Regions from separate parts of the Candidatus Corynebacterium faecigallinarum genome, predicted to be linked through region 1. Evidence: riboswitches for the same ligand, from Rfam matches in the RefSeq annotation. Region 1 holds a riboswitch; the other holds the start of a gene.
What was found. Region 1 has a riboswitch for thiamine pyrophosphate ahead of thiC (phosphomethylpyrimidine synthase ThiC). Riboswitches for the same ligand answer to the same signal wherever they lie in the genome.
Positions count from the first base shown of each region.

Region 2: it holds a riboswitch for thiamine pyrophosphate, as region 1 does, so the genes downstream of both, ACTXPP_RS13465 (3-oxoacyl-ACP reductase) here and thiC (phosphomethylpyrimidine synthase ThiC) in region 1, are expected to answer to the same signal.

Region 1 is NZ_JBQQOC010000038.1:125-7,737, forward strand. It holds gene thiC (phosphomethylpyrimidine synthase ThiC) at 1-1,797, opposite strand, end outside; TPP riboswitch at 1,796-1,904, opposite strand; partial or broken gene ACTXPP_RS13220 (transposase) at 2,048-2,410, opposite strand; gene ACTXPP_RS13225 (MarR family winged helix-turn-helix transcriptional regulator) at 2,435-2,968, opposite strand; gene ACTXPP_RS13230 (TIGR01777 family oxidoreductase) at 3,122-4,477, shown strand; gene ACTXPP_RS13235 (ferrochelatase) at 4,592-5,740, shown strand; gene ACTXPP_RS13240 (NAD-dependent succinate-semialdehyde dehydrogenase) at 5,831-7,237, shown strand; gene ACTXPP_RS13245 (YkvI family membrane protein) at 7,265-7,613, opposite strand, start outside.
Region 2 is NZ_JBQQOC010000042.1:1,400-9,012, reverse strand. It holds gene ACTXPP_RS13480 (hypothetical protein) at 1-136, opposite strand, end outside; gene ACTXPP_RS13475 (PLDc N-terminal domain-containing protein) at 303-515, shown strand; gene ACTXPP_RS13470 (LLM class flavin-dependent oxidoreductase) at 512-1,798, opposite strand; gene ACTXPP_RS13465 (3-oxoacyl-ACP reductase) at 1,806-2,603, opposite strand; TPP riboswitch at 2,701-2,817, opposite strand; gene ACTXPP_RS13460 (ABC1 kinase family protein) at 2,866-4,935, shown strand; gene ACTXPP_RS13455 (DNA glycosylase AlkZ-like family protein) at 5,083-6,234, shown strand; gene ACTXPP_RS13450 (ABC transporter permease) at 6,484-7,613, shown strand, end outside.

The sequences.
Region 1 (7,613 bases):
CTCAGAATGGCTGAGAAACGTCTCACTTCGAGTAAGATCGGTCAGGTGCTCTCCCACTGTGGGGTGCGGGAGGTACACCTGCGCACCGGTGGCGAGGAATTCCTCGCTCTTGCGCTGCATCCCGGCAATCACCGCCTGCGCCTCGGCACTGCCGTAGGTGTCCCGGATGTCCTGTGAGATACGCATCGAACAGAACTTCGGCCCGCACATCGAACAGAAGTGCGCCGTCTTCGCCGGTTCAGCGGGAAGTGTCTCGTCGTGGAAGTCCTGCGCGGTGACCGGGTCCAACCCGAGGGCGAACTGGTCACGCCACCGGAACTCGAACCGGGCCTTGGACAGGGCGTCGTCGCGTGCTGTGGCTCCTGGATGCCCCTTGGCCACGTCGGCGGCGTGTGCGGCGATCTTGTAGGTGATGACACCGGTCTTCACGTCGTCCCGGTTCGGCAGGCCGAGGTGTTCCTTGGGGGTGACGTAACAGAGCATGGCGGTACCGTGGCGGGCGATCTCGGCCGCCCCGATGGCCGAGGTGATGTGGTCGTATCCCGGCGCAATGTCGGTGACCAGCGGTCCGAGCGTGTAGAACGGCGCCCCGTCGCACAGCTCCTGCTGACGTTCGACGTTCTCGCGGATCTGGTGGAGCGGGATGTGACCGGGACCCTCCACCATGACCTGCACGTCGTACTCCCACGCCCTGTGGGTCAGTTCGGCGAGGGTGTCGAGTTCGGCGAACTGTGCGGCGTCATTCGCGTCCGCGATCGATCCGGGGCGCAGACCGTCGCCGAGTGAGAAGGCGACGTCGTAGGCGGCGAAGATCTCACAGAGCTCGTCGAAGTGTGTGTAGAGGAAGTTCTCCTCGTGGTGCGCCAGGCACCAGCCCGCCATGATCGATCCCCCGCGCGACACCATTCCGGTGACCCGGTCGGCGGTCAGCGGGATGTAGCGCAGCAGGACCCCGGCGTGCACGGTCATGTAGTCCACGCCCTGCTCGCACTGTTCGATCACCGTGTCGCGGTAGATATCCCAGGTCAGTGCCTCTGCGTTGCCGTCGACCTTCTCCAGTGCCTGGTAGATCGGGACGGTGCCGATGGGGATGGGCGAATTGCGGATGATCCATTCCCGGGTGGTGTGGATGTCGTTGCCGGTGGACAGGTCCATCAGTGTGTCGGCGCCCCAGGTGGCGGCCCATTCCAGCTTCGACACCTCCTCACTGATCGAGCTGGTCACCGCCGAGTTTCCGATGTTGGCGTTGATCTTCACCAGGAACTCCCGACCGATGATCATCGGCTCGGATTCCGGGTGGTTGATGTTCAGCGGGATGATCGCGCGACCGGCGGCGACTTCGCTGCGCACCAGTTCCACGTCGCAGTTCTCCCGCAGGGCCACGAACCGCATTTCCGGGGTGACGACACCCCGACGCGCGTAGTGCATCTGCGTCACCGTGCGGCCCGGTTCAGCATGACGGGGTTCAGGACGTCGTCCCTGCCACTGCTGGGACGGTGCGCCACGGCGGACGGCGGCCCGGCCGTCGTCGATCAACTGTCGTTCACGGAAACGCCCGATACGGGTGTCTCCACGTGCCCGGATCCATTCTTCACGCCAGGGGGCCAGGCCTTCTTCCGGGACGCTGCCCGGCCCGGCGGTCCGGTAGACCTGCAGTGGCGGGTTGGGGCCGCCGTCCGGGGAGTTCTCCTGGTGGATCTCGGTGACCGGGACCCGGATGCCGTGGTCTTCGATCCATCCGCAACGGTGCGCGGGGTGCTGCTGGACAGGGGTGGACGGGGCAGACGGGGTAGACACAGCTACGCTCCTCACTTCCTACGTCGGTATCAACCGGATCAGGTTCGACGGTCCCGGACGATCACAGTCCGGTCTCAGCCCCTCGTGGGGCACCCGTGTGGACGCCTCATGCCTACCACGGCAGTGAGGACACATCAAAACCGGCTCTTCGTGATTCAGAGTGCGTAGCTGCCGGCGGGGCGGGATCGGTGTGGCACAACATGTAGGGGCCCTGGGGCCCGAACCCCTGATGGTGGACACGGGGATGTAGTCAAGATACGAGTCGGAGCTTACCGGACGACTGCGACTCAAACGCCTGTGGTGTGAGATACCCGCACCACGAATGCCGACGGACGGTGTTGTAGCGGATACACCACCGGAACACGTCCCGACGGCACACCAGCTGGTTGGTGAAGGTCTTCGCGTCCTGGAGGACCTCGCGCTTGAGTGCGGCATTGAACGACTCGGCCAGCGCGTTGTCCGCGCTGGTACCGATCGCGCCCATCGACTGGCGCAGCCCCAGGCGGCGACAGGTGTCCTGAAATGCCCCGGACGTGTAGACACTGCCGTGGTCCGAGTGAAAGACCGCACCGGCGAGACTGCCACGCTGGTTCTTCGTCATCACCAACGCTTCGTATAGCTCACCGGGTTAGCTAGTCTACGGGAAATGACTTTCCGGCTCGTCCGTGTCTGCGCTCTCCTCGGTCTCCTCGGTGAAGACATCGACCATCGCGTCCAGGAAGTCGATGATCTCGCGCCGGGCGGACGGAGACACCTGCCGGGCCACCTGCATCATCCTGTCGTGCATCGGGCCTAGCGCATCGGACATCTCGTCCCGGGAGAGGTCCGTCACCGTCAACGTCACCGACCGCCGGTCACTGGGGTGGCCGGTGCGCACGACATGGCCGGAACCGGTGAGCCGGTTGAGCAGCTTCGCGGTCGCCGCCGTCGAGATCTGCAGGGCCGAAGACAGGTCACGAGCAGTGAAGACGGCCCCAGCGCGCTCGGCCGCGGAGATCAGCCGGATGGCCTCCAGGTCGGTGGAGTTGAGTCGCATCCGACCGCACATCCGTTGACGCATGTCATGGTCGGCGCCCCGGAACCGACGCAGGGCCTCGAGAAGCTCCACGTTGGGGTCGCGCCCGTCGTACCAGTAGTCGGTCTGCATCGTCATCTCGTCACGTAGGGGCACCGTCCAGCGTGAACAGTGTACTAGACGCGGCACTGCACCGGAAGAATGACGGTGCGAACATATGGCTATCGGGCCATTATTTCGGTGACAGTACCGGTCCGGAATTAACCGTTTTAAATTCACGCGGACTGAAATTTTCGTAGCATCGGAAGAATGTCATTCCTGCGACCGCAGCCATTCTTCCACCACACCTACCTCCCGGTCTCCGCCGACACCGCCTGGGACTGGCACACCCGCCCGGGTGCCGTGGTCAGGCTGACGCCCGGTATCGCCAGGATGACGGTCACCGGTGAAGCGGACAGTCTCCGCGACGGCACCACCACCTTCCGGCTCCCGGGCGGCGTCGCCTGGCGTGCCCGGCACCAGGCCGGGGAGTTCGAGGACGGACGCAGGTTCACGGACGTCCTGGAGTCCACGCCGCGGACGGCCCTGAACACCCTCGTCACCTGGCGCCACCAGCACGAGATCGCTCCGAACGGCGAGTTGTCCTGCACGGTCACCGACACCATCACCACCAATGCGCCGGATGCACTGCTGTCGAGGATCACGAGTTACCGTGACCGTCAGCTCACCGCCGACCTTCGTCGACTGGAGGAGATGCGGCAGTGGGACGGTACGCCGCTGACCGTCGCCGTCACCGGGCCCAGTGGAACCGTCGGAACCCAGCTGGTGGCGATGCTGCAGACCGCGGGGCACACCGTGATTCCCCTGTCGCGGAGTGAGAGGCCGGGTGGCCGGGTCTGGGATCCGGAGTCGCCGGCGTCCGATCTCCTCGACGGGGTGGACGCCGTGGTGCACCTGGCCGGTGCGCCCATCGCCGGACGTTTCACCGACAGTCACCGTGACGCTGTGTGTGAGTCCCGCGTCGGTCCGACGCGCAGGCTCGCCGAGCTTGCCGCCGAGACCCCCGGTCTCACGACGTTCATCTGTGCCTCTGCCGTCGGCTACTACGGGGCGGACCGCCCGGAAGCAGTCACCGAAGAGTCCGCACCGGGCGCCGGCTTCCTCGCCGAGGTCGTCTCCGACTGGGAGGAGGACTGTCAGCCGGCCCGCGACGCCGGTCTCCGGGTAGCGAACATCCGCACCGGTCTGGTGCTGACCGGAGGCTCACCACTGCTGACACTCCTGGGAGCCTCGTCCCGCATCGGAGGCGGCCCGCTCGGTAGTGGGGAGCAGCACTTCCCCTGGGTGGCGGTGGATGATCTGGTGGACATCTACCACCGCGCCGTCGTCGACCCTGATATGTCGGGGCCGGTGAATGCGGTGGCCCCGGAGGAGATCACCCAGGCGGACTTCGCCGCCGTCCTCGCGGACCTGCAGACACTGCGGGTCCCGCTCGCTCTCCCGGTGCCGACCCTGGGACCACAGGTGCTCCTCGGTCGGGAAGGGGCCGAGGAGCTGGCCCTGGCGGACCAGCATGTTCTCTGCGACAAGCTCGGTCGTGCCGACCACCGCTTCAGGTTCACCGCGGTCCGGGAGGCGCTGCGTCACGAGCTGGCATTGAACTGACGAGGTAAATCGCTAATATTATCGCTAACGAGGTTAGCTAATGTAGTATCGACGCGAGTCTGACTCTTATCAAGCCGCGTCCCTGAGTGGGCGTATATCCACCATGAAAGCGTGATGTTCTTGCGCACTTTGAGCACCGACACACAACTGTCCTTTGATTCGCTGCTGCTCCTGTCCTTCGGCGGGCCGGAGAAATCGGAGGACGTCGTCCCCTTCCTCGAGAACGTCACCCGGGGTCGCGGTATCCCTAGGGAAAGGCTCGAGGTGGTCGGCGAACACTACTTCGCCCTGGGCGGGCGTAGCCCGTTGAACGACCTGAACCGCGAGATGATCACCACCATCCGCAGCGCACTCGAACGCCGGGGACTGGACATCCCGGTGTACTTCGGCAACCGGAACTGGCACCCGTTCATCGAGGACACCGCCGAGGCCATGGCCCGGGACGGGGTCCGCAACACCGCTGTGTTCGCGACGTCCGCCTGGGGCGGGTACTCCGGGTGCCGGCAGTACCACGAGGACATCGCACGGGCCCGACGAGCTGTCACCGAGCGGGGGAGTGTCCCGCCCCGGATGACGCGTCTGGGCCAGTTCCACGACCATCCACGCTTCATCACCGAGTTCGCCGACGCGGTGGATGCCGCACGGGCCACCCTTCCCACTGCGGCTGACCGCGACGGCGCCGAACTCATCTTCACCGCCCACTCCGTACCGCTCAGTGCGGATGCCGAGGCAGGTCCGCCCGGGGTCGGTGGTCAGCTCTACTCGAGGCAGGTCCGCGACAGTGCGCGGTTGATCCTCCAGGCCAGCTCCTTCGGTGCTGACGCCGTTGCCGGGGCGGGGGCCACCACGGAGCCCACCGTGGTGTGGCAGTCCCGGTCCGGCCCGCCCTCGATCCCGTGGCTCGATCCCGACATCTGTGACCACCTGGAGGCGAGGGCCGCGTCCGGCAACGCGCGTCCCGTGGTCCTCTGCCCGGTCGGCTTCGTGTCGGACCACGTCGAGGTCCTCTGGGACCTCGACACGGAGGCCCGGGACACCGCGCGGTCGCTCGGTGTCGAGCTTGTCCGGGCGGCGACGCCCGGGTCGACCGCAGGATTCGCCGACATGGTCGTCGACCTCATGAGGGACGCTGCGGACGCTGAGAACGCTGAAAACGCTGCGGACGGCAGTGGCGTCGGGGCCGGCGTCGGTATCGGAGAAATGCCGAATTTCGGTAACACGGTCAATGGCTCACTGTGCGCCCTCCACTGTTGTGGATCGTGAACATTTGACCCGTAAATCCATTTCCTGTGTCCACGCATATGGAAAAGGAAATGGTGGCGAGAGATTCGGACCACGGTTACAATGGGGTGTATGGGCAATTTCGCATTGGCAAACCCGTCCACCGGAAACACCGAAGAGACATTCAACCGCATCAATGACGACGACCGCGACGCCATCCTGGACACCGCCAGCACGGCGTACGACAACTGGCGGCAGACCACCATCGAGGAACGCGCCGCCGTGCTCAACCGCGCCGCGGACCTCTACACCGAACGCGCCGACGAGCTGGCGTCCTACATCGGCCGCGAGATGGGCAAGCTGACGTCCTGGGCGAAGGCCGAGATCGGCATCGTCGCCGACATCTACCGCTGGTATGCCGAGCACGCCCATGAGCTGCTCGCCGACAAGGAACTCGCCGCGCAGGGCGCCACGCGGACGTTCGTGCGCAAGGACCCGATCGGGCCGCTGCTGGGCATCATGCCCTGGAACTTCCCCTACTACCAGGTCGCCCGCTGGGCCGCCCCGAACCTGCTGCTGGGAAACAGTCTCGTGCTCAAGCACGCCTCCATCTGCCCGCTGTCCTCCCAGGCATGCCAGGACATCCTCGTCGAGGCCGGCCTGCCGCAGGGGGTCTTCCAGAACATCTACGCCTCCGGCTCCCAGATGGACGCCTTCGTGGCAGACCCCCGCATCGCCGGGGTGTCACTGACCGGTTCCGAGGGCGCCGGTGCCGCGGTCGCGAAGACCGCCGGCGAGAACTACAAGAAATCCCTGCTCGAGCTCGGCGGCAACGACCCCTTCATCATCATCGATAACGAGAACCTCGACTGGGTCCTCGACCAGTACGTGAAGATCCGCATGTACAACACCGGTCAGGCCTGCAATGCGCCGAAGCGGCTGATCGTCCTGGAGGACTTCTACGACGACGTCGTCTCCGGGTTGGAGAAGCGCATCGGCGAGCTGACCGTCGGCGCGTGGGACGACCCGGACGCCGACGTCGGACCGTTGTCGTCGATCGACGCCCGCGACGAGATCGTCCAGCGACTCAAGGACGCCGCCGACGCCGGCGAGGCCACCGTCCGTGTCGGCGGTGGTGCCGTGGACCGTCCGGGTGCGTTCATGCAGCCCGCGCTGCTCACCGATGTCGACCCGAGCGCCGACGTCGGCTGCAACGAGGTTTTCGGCCCGGTGGCCATCGTCTACTCCGCCAAGGACACCGACGAGGCTGTGGAGATCGCCAACAACTCCGACTACGGCCTGTCCGGCTCGGTGTGGGGTGCGGATGTGGAGGCCGCCCGGCGGGTCGCCGCCCAGCTCAACGACGGTATGACCTTCGTCAACGAGGCCTCGGTGACCGGTGCCGCGCTGCCTTTCGGTGGGGTCGGACGCTCCGGTTACGGTCGTGAGCTCGCTGAGTGGGGGGTCGGTGAGTTCTGCAACGACCACCTCTTCCGGATCAGTGACCAGTCCGACGCCGGACTGTCCCCCGCCTTCTAGACCGGATCCGCTTCCGGACCGGCGTCGTTACTGTGGGTCGCCGTCGCGTTCGGTGGCTTCCTGGACGACCTGTTCCTCGAGCTTGTCGTTGTCCGCATCCGACTCGTCCAGGGCACGGTCCAAAGCAGCCTCCTCCTCGGCGTTCAGATCGCCGTCACCGTCCTCCCGCTTCTCAGCAAGATCACGAACTGTGTCGCGGGTCTCGGACTCCTCACTGAGACGCGTACGGGACAAGATCCACCAACCAACCAAAAGCACCACCATCGCCAGACCCAGGTACCCCAGCACCGGGTAGACATAGGTCATCAGGGTGTCGAAGCCGACGAAGCTCACCCCGTACCCGGCTGCGCACAGACCGAGGAACACCGGCACGTAC
Region 2 (7,613 bases), on a different contig from region 1:
CGATCTTCTCGTCCTCGCTGGCAGGGCCCTGCTGGGGCAGGTCGGAGGGCGTGTTCACCTGGTCGCGGTTCGGGTCCTGATTCGGGTCGCGATCCTTCTCGGGATCGGGAGTGACGTCAGGTGCTGTCTCAGTCATACCGGTTCTCACCTCACTGTCGTCTTGTGCAGTTGCACTACCCAGGGTACGCGCGGCCGGCCACCGAACGCACTGATCGGTGGACACCTGCCTCGCACACCGGGGCCATACCGGGTCATACCGAGGTCTGATTCCCTCGGACGATTCCTCCACTACTGTGAGCACCATGGGTCCTGAAGTAATCGTCGTCCTCCTCATGGCAGCCGCGGTCCTCGCCTGGCTGGTCATGTTCGTTGTCGCCCTGGTGGAGATCATCAAGCACCGCCAGATCAGTGGCGGCGGCAAGGTGGTCTGGGTGCTGATCGCCTTCGCCTTCCCCATCCTCGGGCCGATCCTCTGGTTCGTGTGGGGACGCCACGGCGCCCTCGGCAGCCTTTAACCGGCCAGGTTCCCGCCCAGGTTCCCGCGGAGCGTCGTCGCCGGGTAGGACGTCCTGAACAACCCACGCTCCTGCAGCACCGGCACCACCAGCTCCACGAAGTCCTCCACACCACCCGGCAAGGTCGGCGGCATGAGGTTGAACCCGTCGGCACCACCGCCGGTGACCCACCGCTGCATCTCGTCGGCGATCTGCTCCGGAGTGCCCACGAATGTGGCATGACCACCACCAGCAGCCAAGAATCCCAGCAGGTCACGCACGGTGATACCTGGGGTCGTCTCGATGATCCGCAGGATCGTGCCGTAGCGTCCGGCCGGGCCGGTGAACTCCTCCAGCGGCGGCAGCTCCGGCACCGGGGCATCCAACTCCCAGGCCGCGGTGGTGGTGTCCTGCCCGACGAAGAAGGACAGCTGCGCCAGCGAATCCTCCACCGGCAGCAACTCATTGAGCGCCCGCTGCTTGTCGCGGGCCTCCTGCTCGGTGCGTCCGACGAAGGTGACCAGCCCCGGCATGACGATGAGCTCGTCAGGGTCGCGTCCTACCTTCGCGGCACGCGCGCGTACGTCGGAGCGGTAGGACGCTGCGGACTCCAGATCCCACGCCACCGCGTAGATCCCCTCGGCGTGGCGTGCGGCGAGGTCACGGCCTGGTTCGGACGCCCCGGCCTGGAACAGCACCGGACGCCCCTGCGGGGTGGAGGGGATGTTCAGCGGACCGTCGACGTCGAAGAACCGGCCATGGTGGTCGATGACCTGGGCTGATGAGCGGTCGGTGGCGTCGGGCCAGGAGTCCCAGAGGGCGGTGACCGCGTCGATGAACTCGTCGGCCCGGGCGTAGCGCTCGGCATGGCCCGGCAAAGCGTCCATGCCGTGGTTGCGGGCCTCGGCGTCGGTCATGGAGGTCACCACGTTGATCCCGGCGCGACCACCGGAGATGTGGTCCAGGCTGGCGCTGACACGGGCGGCGTGGAAGGGCGTCCAGAACGTCGAGGAGACGGTGGACACCACGCCGATGTGGCTGGTCGCGCGGGCGATGGCGGTGAGTGTGGTCAGCGGTTCCAGGAACCAGCCGGGGCCGGGGACGGGGCTGTGCGCCTGGCCGTCGGCGAGGAAGAAGGCGTCGAACAGGCCGCGTTCGGCTGTCTGGGCCAGCGACTCCCACCAGGTGATGTCGCCGAGCCGGGTGGCGGGTTCACCGGTGCTGTCACCGGGCGCCCGCCACGCCGCCGAATGGTGTCCGCAGCCGTAGGCGAAGAGGTTGAGGTGCATCTGTACATCCGTCATTCAGGCATCAGTCCTTCACCAGTCCGCCGTCGACGACCAGGTTCTGGCCGGTCACCGCACGCGCCCACGGGGAGGCGAAGAACAGTACGCTGTCGGCGAACTGCTCCGGGGTGGTGACCTCGCGCAGTGGGGTGCCGGACGCAATGCCGTCGAAGACCTCCTCCGGGGTGGCCGCCGAAGCGTCGGTGGTGCGCAGCAGACCACCGGAGACCATGTTCACCGTGATCGCGTCCGGGCCCAGATCATCGGCGAAGGTCCTGGTCAGAGACAGTAGCGCGGCCTTGGCGGCGGTGTAGTCGTGGTAGGGCACCACCGGGTACTGGAAGAGGTTCGTGCCGATGTTGACCACGCGTCCGGACCCGGCGGCGCGGAAGTCGTCCAACGCCGACTGGATGACGTTGAGTGAGCCACGGACCGCACCGTCGAACTGTGCGGTGAAGGAACTGTAGGGGATCTCGGCGGCCTTGTCGCGGGCGTCGCCGTTGAAGGAGAAGTCCACCAGGGCGTTGTTGACCACGGTGGTCACCGGTCCCAGCCCGGCGGCGGCGACGGCGGCGAAGATCCCCTCGACCTGCTCGCGGTCCCGCACGTCGGCGTGCACGGCCAGGGCTTTGCCGGGGTGCTCGGCGACGATGGCGGCCGCGGCGTCCGCACTGGAGTGGTAGTTCACGATCACCGTCGCGCCCTCGCGGAGAAAGGCCTCGGTGATGGCGGCGCCGAGGCCGCGGGCTCCGCCGGTGACCAGGACGGTCTGCTCGGACAGGGGAAGCTGCTGGGTCAGACTCTCGGTCTTGTTCTGGGTCATGCTCATGCCTTTCAAAAGAGGTCACAAGCGGAAGGGGCATCGGGTGTGCTGCTGCTACGGGCGCTGCACGACTCATGGGGTACAGCCCACGACACACACCGGTGATGCCGGACAATCCCTCCGCCAGTACGAACTGGTTCAGGTTCAACGGGTGTGGTCTCAGCCGTGCCCGCCGGGTATTCCCCGACCAACCACGGCACCCCGTGTCGTCCGCGAGGGTAGCACGACAATTGCTGTCCACCCCCCGCTGTACGGTGGGATTATGCAGATCGTCCTGATGATCCTGGGTGTCCTCGGCGGGCTCGTCGTCGGTGCCGTCGCGCTGGCCGGCGTCACCTGGCTGCTGGCCAATGTGATGCGCCGGGTACTGGGGGTTCCCGTCGGTTGGCCGCGGTCGATCCTCGTCGCCCTGCTGGTCGCACTGTCCACCGGTGGGCTGGTCGCGCTGGCCGTGGAACAGTTCTTCACCACCGGTGGCGGGCGTGACGTCTCCCCCGGTCCGGCGATCATCCTCGGGCTGATCGCCCTGATGTGGATGCTCGGCTTCGGTGCGGCCCTGCTGACGGTGATGGAGCTGGTCGTCCCCACTGGTGCCGGGTTCTCCCCCGGCGGGTCGGCAGGACGTTCCGGTCGCTCCGGGGGCTCCCGCATCGGCCGGCAACGTGCCCGCAACCGTCGGTACCGACAGGTCATGGCCATCTTCGTACGCAAGGGCCTCACCGCCCGTAAGCCGAGCATGACCGAGGCGGCCAAGGCATTCCGCGAGGCCCTGGAGGAATCCGGCACCACCTTCGTCAAGCTGGGTCAGAACCTGTCGACCCGGGACTCCGTCCTGCCGCCGGAGTTCATCAAGGAGCTCTCGTCGTTGCAGACCGGGGCGTCGCCGGAACCGTGGGAGCGTATCGGCCCGGCCATGGCCGAGTCCCTCGGCGCCGACCCGGAGACCGTCTTCGCCACGGTCGAGCGCGAGCCGATGGCTGCGGCGTCCGTCGCCCAGGTGCACCGTGCCACGCTGGACGACGGCACCCGGGTGGTCCTGAAGGTGCAGCGTCCCGGTACCCGCGAGGTGGTGCTCAACGACACCGACATCGTGATGCGGATCTGCGACTGGCTGGAGTTCCGCACCGACTGGGGCCGGGAGATGGGCATCCGTCGGCTCGCAGCGTCCTTCACCAGCACCCTGGCCGAGGAGCTGGACTACCGGCGCGAGGCGGCGAACATGCGCGAACTGGCCGAACCGCTGCGTTCCACGAAGGTGCTCATGCCGCAGGTGTACGACGAGTACAGCTCCGAACGTCTGCTCGTGATGGGCGAGTTGGACGGCACCCCGCTCGGCAGCGTGGACCTTGACGACTACTCCACCGGGCAGCGTCGTGGGCTCGGTGATGCGCTGATGGTGTCGGTGATGCGTCAGATCCTGGAGTACGGGGTGTTCCAGGCCGACCCACACCCGGGCAATGTCCTGGTGATGGACGGTGCGGTCTGGGAGGACTCCTGGCAGCGCACCGTCGGACCGGTGCACATCTCCTCGGAGACGGTGGAGCAGCGTGAGGTCGGGCTGGGGATGCTGGACTTCGGGGCCGTGGGGCACCTCGACACGACCGACCGTCGGCACCTGACCATGGTCTTCGCCGCGATCGAGCGGGGTGATTCCCGGATCCTCACCGATGCGCTGCTGAGTCTGCTGGACCGTCCGGACGGTCTGGACGTCCGCACCCTGCAGCGTGATGTGTCTGTTCTCCTGGCTCGTTACCGGGGCGGGGTCGGCAAGGGTGAGGGCATGGCACTGTTCGGTCAGCTGACCACACTGGTGAACAACCACCGGCTCGTCGTACCGGAGAACATCGCCTCGGCGCTGCGCAGTCTCGGGGAGATGGAGGGCACGCTGCGGCTGATCCTGCCGGACTATCCGCTGGTGGAGACCGCGCGGGAGCAGGGTACGGCGCTGATCAAGGAGCAGGCGCACCCCTCGAGTGTGAAGGACGCTGCGTCAGGGCTGATGCTGGAGTCACTGCCTATGCTGCAGGAGTTGCCGCGCAAGGTCAGCGGGATCGTCGGTGACCTGCAGGACGGCCGGCTGTCGCTGAGCATGCGGATGTTCCGCAACCCCGACGACCGGGCGTACCTCACCGGGCTGCTGCAGCAGTTCACCGTGGCGTTGGTCGCCGGCTTCTGTGTGCTGGGCGGGGTGATGCTCATCGCCTTCGGTGACGGAGGGCCGGTGCTGGTCGACAAGCTGACCTGGCATGCGGCGATGGGTTATGTGGTGCTGTTCTGCGGGTTTCTGCTGGCGCTGCGCACCGTGGCGATGGTGCTCTTCAGCCGGAGATAACCACGCCCAGGGGTACGCTCCCGACCCCTGACCCGTACCCCTGGGCATGCACATTTCGATCACGGCGGCCGGGGGCGGAGTCGGGCTGAGGGTCCCGGATGGTAGGTCCCGGTCAGGGGACTCAGCACTCCCCTATCCTTGGGCACCATGGTCAACCCACTGCTCGTCGAGGCGCGCCTGCTCGCCCAGGGTCTCGTCTCCCCCACCGCCACCAGCCCACAAGAGGTCCTCACCGCCATGGGTCCGATGCAGGGCCAGGAGCTCGGCGGGGTGATCAGCTCGATCGCGCTACGCCTCAGAGATCGGAAACAGACGGATCAGAAGGATGCCGCACAGCAGGTCACGGATGCCTTCGACCGCGGGGCGATCGTCCGCGGCTACCCCATGCGCTCCACCGTCTTCGCCCTGGCCGCCGAAGACGCCCGCTGGGTCACCGAACTGTGCTCGAGGCAGCAGCGCAGGGAGTCCCGGCGTCGGCTGGAGCGCGACGGGCTGACCGACTCCGACATCGCCCGCGCCCATGACGTCCTCGACGAGCACCCGGGCGGGCTGACCCGAGCCGAGCTCGACGAGCAGTTCATCGCCTGCGGTCTGCCCGGCAACCAGTCGATGCGCTACCTGCTGATCCGCGACATGATGCTGCACGGCACCGCGGTCTACGGCCCGTTCCGGCAGGGCGACCAGGTGATCGTCGCGTCCGACACCTGGCTGCCGGACGGCACCGACCTGGAGTCACGCTTCAACGGCGACCGCACCGCAGCGGCCGCGGCACTGCTGCGACGCTACCTGCACAGTCATGGCCCCGCTGACCTACGAGACTTCGCGTGGTGGACGAAGCTGCCCGTCGCGCTGATCAAGGAGGCAGCGACGGAACTCAACGGCAGCGACGGTGGCAGTTGCAGTGGCAGTGGCAGCGAAAGCAACAGTGACAGGGGTGACGGCACGAGCGGCCCCGACCTGTTCGAGGAAGCCGACGGGCGCCTGCACCGCCCCGGCCTCTTCGACGACCTCGCCGCGGTGAAACGCAAGGCCCACGGCACCTTCCTGCTGCCCGCCTTCGACGAAATCGTGCTGGGCTACCGCGACCGGCTGAGCTTCATGACCGCCGAGCACCACGAGCAGGTCGCTCCCGGTAACCGCGGGGTGTTCCGTCGGACAATGGTGCGCGGCGGAAAGTTCGTCGGGACGTGGGCGGCACCGTCGTCACGCCTGGTCCCCTCCCCGTTCCGCGCACTCAGCGACACCGCGCATACCGACGTCAACCGTGCTTTCCAGCGTTTCCCCCGAGCCCGTCGATGACCGTGTCGAGGACCCAGCCCTGCATGTCCGGTGCCGCTGCAGTGGCAAGGGTGCGATGAGCGCCTCCCGGTTGCCCTTGGCATCTGAGCACACGGATCAATCTCCTTGATTACCGCTGTCTGGCTGCTGCCTACTGTCTGCCGATCTTGCTGTCCATATTGCCAACACCCATGCGGGACGTTACCGTCCCCAACAGCCAATGGAACCTCACGTTCCATATACTCTCTCTCGACAACACGGAGGTTCCCGATGTCCGATCCGTCCGAGCCCACCCAACCGGCGGGCGACAGAACGTCCGACGCCGCAGCAGATGCTGCGCCTGATCCTGCGCCTGATCCTGCGGCCGACAACGCGTCCGACACCACGGACGACGCTGCGGCCGTCGCCACGGACGACGCTGCGGCCGGCAGTGCGTCCGACAGCGCGTCCGACAAGGCTTCGCCGTCGATCGGCGGCAAGCTCACGGCCATCGTCCTCGGCCTCACCGCCGCGATGACCCTGATGCTCTTCGCCTTCCTCACCCCGCAGTACAACTCGGGCGCCGAGAACCTCCCCCTCAGCATCTCCGGGCCCGACGAGGCCGTCTCGCAGATCACCGAGATGCTGGACCAACAGCAGCCCGGGGCATTCGAGTTCACCACCGTCGAGGACGAGGCCGCCGCCGAGGCGGCCGTGGCCGACCGTGACTCCGTCGGCGCCATCGCGCTGTCCGACCAGGGCGCGATGTTCTACGCCGCCTCCGGCGCAGGTCAGCCCTACGTTCAGATGCTCAGCGGTATCGCCCAGGGTCTGCAGGCCCAGGGCCTGCCGGTTGATATGCAGGACGTCGCCCCCACCACCGACTACGACCCCGCCGCCTCCGGCCTGACCGGGCTGGCGCTGCCGCTGGCTTTCGGCGGTGTGATCTCCGCGGCGGCGCTGTCGATCGTGTTCAAGAAGCGCTACGGTGTGCGCATCATCGGGTTCCTGGCATTCTCCGCACTGGCCGGTCTGGCGATCGGCGCGATGCTGCAGTTCGGCTACGGCACCGTCGACGCGAACTACTGGGCAACCTCCGGTGTGCTGGCACTCGGTATCGCCGCGACCTCACTGTTCGTCATCGGACTGCAGGCCCTATTCGGCTATGCGGGTCTGGGGATCGGCGCGCTGATCACGATCCTGATCGCAAATCCGCTGTCGGGGCTCACAGCCGGACCGGACTGGCTGCCTTCGCCCTGGGGCACGATCGGCCAGTTCCTGCCGATCGGTGCCGCAGGTGACGCCACCCGTTCGGTCGCCTTCTTCGACGGTGCGGCCATCCTTCAGCCGATCCTGGTGATGCTCGGCTGGGTGGTCCTCGGTATCGCGCTGATCGGCGTGGCCGCTGCACGTGGACGCCG